One region of the Psychrobacillus sp. FSL H8-0487 genome, then DNA from elsewhere that is predicted to be linked to it. Evidence: riboswitches for the same ligand, from Rfam matches in the RefSeq annotation. Region 1 holds a riboswitch; the other holds the start of a gene.
The links. Region 1 has a riboswitch for cyclic di-GMP ahead of MHI47_RS10630 (GGDEF domain-containing protein). Riboswitches for the same ligand answer to the same signal wherever they lie in the genome.

Region 1 (2,470 bases):
CCCAAAATTTTTTACCAAGACATAAACGAAGATGGAAAAAAGGAATTAATCATAACTTTAACAAAAGGTTATGGTTCTGGTGTACGAGATGAAGAAGTTTATGTTTATAGCTACACAAATGGATTGATTGATGTCGTTGTCGATAATCCTTTAGCAATTATCAATAAAAACGTAAAAACAAAATTAACTCCTGAAAAAGCCGAAATCACCTTGGTTGACAAAGGATTCATTGTAGATACTAAGTCAATAGAATCAACGCATTTATTTGAGGTTATAGGTTTTGGCAGCGTTATTGATTATGACGTAATTAATAACAATCTTATGGTCAGAGTAAGTGTTCAAATAACACCTGCGGTGTTTGTCGGAGATATTGTCATTACTTATGAATACCGTGATAAAATGTATCAAGCAAAAGCAATTGAATTTATAACGGATATTAATAAAAATCCCTTTTATGGTCCAGTGAAACATTAAGCGATCTTCAACTAACGGGTGCTTTACTTCAAGAAGGAGTAAAGCCTTTTTTTCTTATTGAACTAAAGCAGCAGGTTAGTTTAAGAAGGATTAGTATCACCCTCTATTACAAATTATGATCGATTTATGCTCTTTGGACCTTAAAAGTAAAAAAGTGGTATCTATTAACTTCGACTGTTGTATACTTATTTACTTAGCAACTCTATTGAAAAAAGCAAAATTATCGAAAGATAATGACGCAAAACCACAGGTCTAAAGCATTAAGCTATGATGGCTGGGTTACCGAAAGGAGTAAGGATAGTAATTGAATAGAAAACGCTTTAAATACTCATTTATTTTAATTTTTTTATTTACTGTTGTTCTTGTTTTTATTGATACGATTTTGACTGAGGAAGCAAGTGAAAAATATCCATTTATATGGTCACTCTCTCTGATTCCAATTATCTTGATTTCAAACATGTATCCTAAGTGGAAAGTAATCATAGGGTCTGGAGTCTTTTATAGCTTTTTGAAGTACACAACAGAGTTTGGACAGAAAATTAACCCAGATAATAACGAAATTAATGCACTTATTTTAGGTTCACTCATTAATTGGTCTATTATTCTAACTATTGGATACTTCATAAACAAATCTTATAAACTACTTCTAAAAGTAGAAGAGCTGACCATTACAGATTCATTAACTGGTATTTATAATCGAAGATATTTAGAACTTTTTATGGAAAAATCTATTCCTATTTATAAAAAGATGAACGGTTCTTTAGTTTTCATGATGTTAGACATAGACAATTTCAAAAAAGTTAATGATAATTATGGTCATCAAGGTGGGGATGAAGCTCTTAGGCATACTTCAGGAATTATTGGAAATAACCTAAGAAACTCTGATGTTTTCGTTCGGTTTGGCGGCGAAGAATTCGCAGTTATTCTGCCAAACACCGATGTTACTGAAGGGCTAATAATAGCAGAACGTATACGTGAGGCTGTTGAAAAATCAGAGTTCTTTTATAAAAATGAACGTATTCATTTTACCATCAGCGTTGGAGTATCTTTTTTCAATGGGGACACCGCAGAAGAATTTATTAAAAAGTCGGATAATGCGTTATATAAAGCAAAAGAAAACGGTAGAAATCAGATAGCAATTATTAGTTGATAGAACTTTTGATAATAAATTTTATTTTATAAGAGCCTACTATTTTAAGTAAATACCTTATTTTTGCACTAACGGGTGCTTTACTTCAAGAAAGAGTAAAGCATTTCTCGTTCAACTAACGCCGCAGTTTAGTTGAAGATTCGATTTTCGAAACAATCAATATTATTTGAATGTTACGATATATTTCAGGGGTAATATTGTATAATTGATTTATCAACTATTTATCTTAATTGAAGTTTTTTATTTTATAGTGAATTTGCTAATAAACAAATGACGAAGGAGAAAAAAATGGATGTTAAAAGAAAACTTGGAACACTAATTTTGGCGAGTATTATTGTAATGTCTGGAGTATTTTGGTACTCGCAACAGGAGCCATATAATACAGAGCTGGTTGTAAATACTTTGTTTGATAAATATGAAGTACAAAGTAGTCAAATTGGGATTACTGATCCGATTATATGGATAGATGTATACGATAAAAATGATATACCTGAAGTTGAAAAGTATTTAAAAGCCAAATTGTCTAAAGATGACTTAGAACACTATGAAGTCGAAGTATTCTCGCGTTGGTCTTGAATTCAGAGGTGAGAACACTACTCAAAGTCAATGTGTTTTAATTAAAGGAGAACATATACAACTGACAGGTGCTTTACTTCAAGAAGGAGTAAAGCTTTTTTCTTATTGAACTAAAGCGGTAGTTTAGTTAAAGAGTGTTGTTTAACTGTTGTTCAGCAATTGGTCTAGATTGTGGAGGAAGAGTTCAAGAGATTTGTAAGTAATTTAAATAAAGATTGTATAAGTTTAATTGAATTGAACGTACGAATAGTGGTAAAACGAACAAAGAGT
Region 2 (2,470 bases), 1.3 Mb from region 1:
AGCTCTGCGAGAAACTCGAATGTACGGTGAAGTAATAGAGTATTTCTTATCTCTGTATTAGTAGACATGTTTACACCAATTACTCCTATATACTCCGTTGTCCTAATAACCTTCATCCAATACTGTTCATTCTGATAAATATGTGTAAAGGCGTTCTTTTGTTGCCTTATATACTCCCAGTCTCTTGTTAAATCCATATCTAAATTTCTATTAGTTGTCTCATTCGAAGTATAGTTTTTTTGAGAGGTATAATCCTTTATCCAAAAGAAGGCCATATCCTTTTGCATGCATTTCATCAATGCTAGCGTCATGGTCTCTGTTAGCTTTTTTGGACTAATATTGGAAGAGTGGGATTCCAACAAGTTATATAAGGACATAATTTGCTTTAATGTCTCCTCGTATATCTCATTCATATTTGCTAGCTTATTATTTGCCTGGTGTAGCTCTTCTATGTGTTCCCTTAATTCTTTTGTTAATCTAGAAAACAAACCTATTAGCATCGTTATTAATATAAAGCCGAGATAGATATAGGATTTCCCTTCTAGAAGCATGAATATATTATTTTTCTGTTGTGCAATATATGTTGCACTTACTAGACAAAATGTTAATATTCCCCAACAAAATAGCGGGGTTAAAAGGATTGCTGCAACAAGTATCGGATTCAATGCATACCAGCTAAATGGACTGTAAACGCCACCAGTAAATATGAGCAACAAAGTCATACCAAACGTTTCAATTAAAACAATTGTTTTTACTATATTTGTATTCTCCAGATATCTCCGTTGTAATCCCGTCAATATCCATGCTGCAATACATAGAGATCCAACAGCACCAACTTTAAAAATGAGTGAGGGTTGAGATCCAGATAAATAGAGAAATGAAGTCAAAATAAGTGAAACGTATCTATAGAGAAATAATAAGTTCAAATTACTGGAAAGATACTTTTTAATAAAAGTTTCAATCGGATTAACTCTCCGCATACACGTTACGAAAAGCTGAAACATTTGTAGTAGTATTTCGAACTAGCTCTCTACCTGCCGACTCATAGCTATATACATAATTGCCTTCTACTATAAAAAAAATGGGACGACCTTCATCCAGATTCTTGTTTAAAAATATCGGAAGCTTTTTTTCATCAGCCAGTTGGAGAATCGACTTAAATGAATTTAAATTAATAATTGACCTGTTGGAGCCAGTCATTTTCTGTGTCACTGTAATAATTCGTTTACCATACTCTTTGCTAATCCTAAACCCCTCCCCTCTAATAATAAAAGCCCAATTAAATTGAGCAATAAGCTCACATCTAATCAGGCCGGTTGCACCAATCACTCCATACGTCCTAGGTGCCCAGATACAGAACGCACTTCACAGTTTCCAAATTTTTATCTTTTATATAGTTCAGTATAACCAGTTCATTTAGAATATAACGTTACTTTGTGCGGTTATGGAGGTTCTTTTTTTGTCGTAAAACCAAAGGCATTGTCTCCCTTTGTATTTATATTAGATTCCATTAACTATATAACTCTTTATATTGTGCTGGTTGTTTGCTATTTAAAGAATTACTTTCTTTCATTTGATGAATAAGCTCTCTCGGTAGATTGATACTCGCTGAACAGAGATATTTACTTGTAGAACGGAAGTTTGTTCTATTTCTTTAGGATGGTGAAAAAGGAGTTCAATATTTTAATGCTATTAGCTAGAATTTTCTTTCATCTGGCATTTGCTCTCCATGGGACGTTAATGGGGTTCAGTGATGATACTTGGGGCTCTTCTTGAGTTACTTTCAGTAAATGGAAATATACTGGCGGAGCAGGGATTTTGCGGTTTTCATAATAGAACAAAATTAACTCTCCTTCCGCCTTTTAGGACAGAAGGAGAGTTAATTACTTTATTTTAATCCACCCATAAAATTAGTGAATATTTTCGCAGCATGGGCGCGAGTTGTCGGATCTGCCGGTTTAAATTTACCATCAGAACCATCCACTACTTGTAGCTCATAAAGCATAGAGATCGCATTGATTGTTTCTTCGTCGTAGGCAGCAATATCAGAGAATGGTGCTATTTTAGTAGCTACATATTTTTTACCTGTTTTAGATGCATATGCACGTTCAATCATTAAAGCAAGCTGCGCACGCGTCACTTTTTCAGAAGGTTTAAATTTCCCATTCTCCCCTTTGATAATGCCGAATTTAAAGCCTGCAGCAATTTCTGATTTTGTTTCTGTCGCATAACTTGCGATATCCGAGAATGGTGCTGCTTCTTGTGTTTCTAATTTTAATGCACGAACGATTAACGATGTTGCTTGTGCACGTGTTAAAGATTGTTCTGGTTTAAATGAGCCATCTGGATATCCCTTCATAAAGCCTAATAATGCAGCTTTTTGGATATAATCCGCAGCCCAATGTTTAGCAGGTACGTCTGTAAATATGATTGGTTTTGGCGTTGGTGTCACTGGTGGTGTAGGTTTTAC

Region 2: another riboswitch for cyclic di-GMP. It lies ahead of MHI47_RS03660 (DUF5305 family protein); the one in region 1 lies ahead of MHI47_RS10630 (GGDEF domain-containing protein).

Annotation. Positions count from the first base shown of each region.
Region 1 is NZ_JBBOZA010000001.1:2,092,252-2,094,721, reverse strand. Features, by position in the region: gene MHI47_RS10635 (hypothetical protein) at 1-474, shown strand, start outside; cyclic di-GMP riboswitch class I at 678-761, shown strand; gene MHI47_RS10630 (GGDEF domain-containing protein) at 779-1,624, shown strand; gene MHI47_RS10625 (hypothetical protein) at 1,913-2,200, shown strand.
Region 2 is NZ_JBBOZA010000001.1:756,935-759,404, reverse strand. Features, by position in the region: gene MHI47_RS03665 (sensor histidine kinase) at 1-797, opposite strand, end outside; gene MHI47_RS03660 (DUF5305 family protein) at 967-1,329, opposite strand; cyclic di-GMP riboswitch class II at 1,302-1,385, opposite strand; gene MHI47_RS03655 (S8 family serine peptidase) at 1,889-2,470, opposite strand, start outside.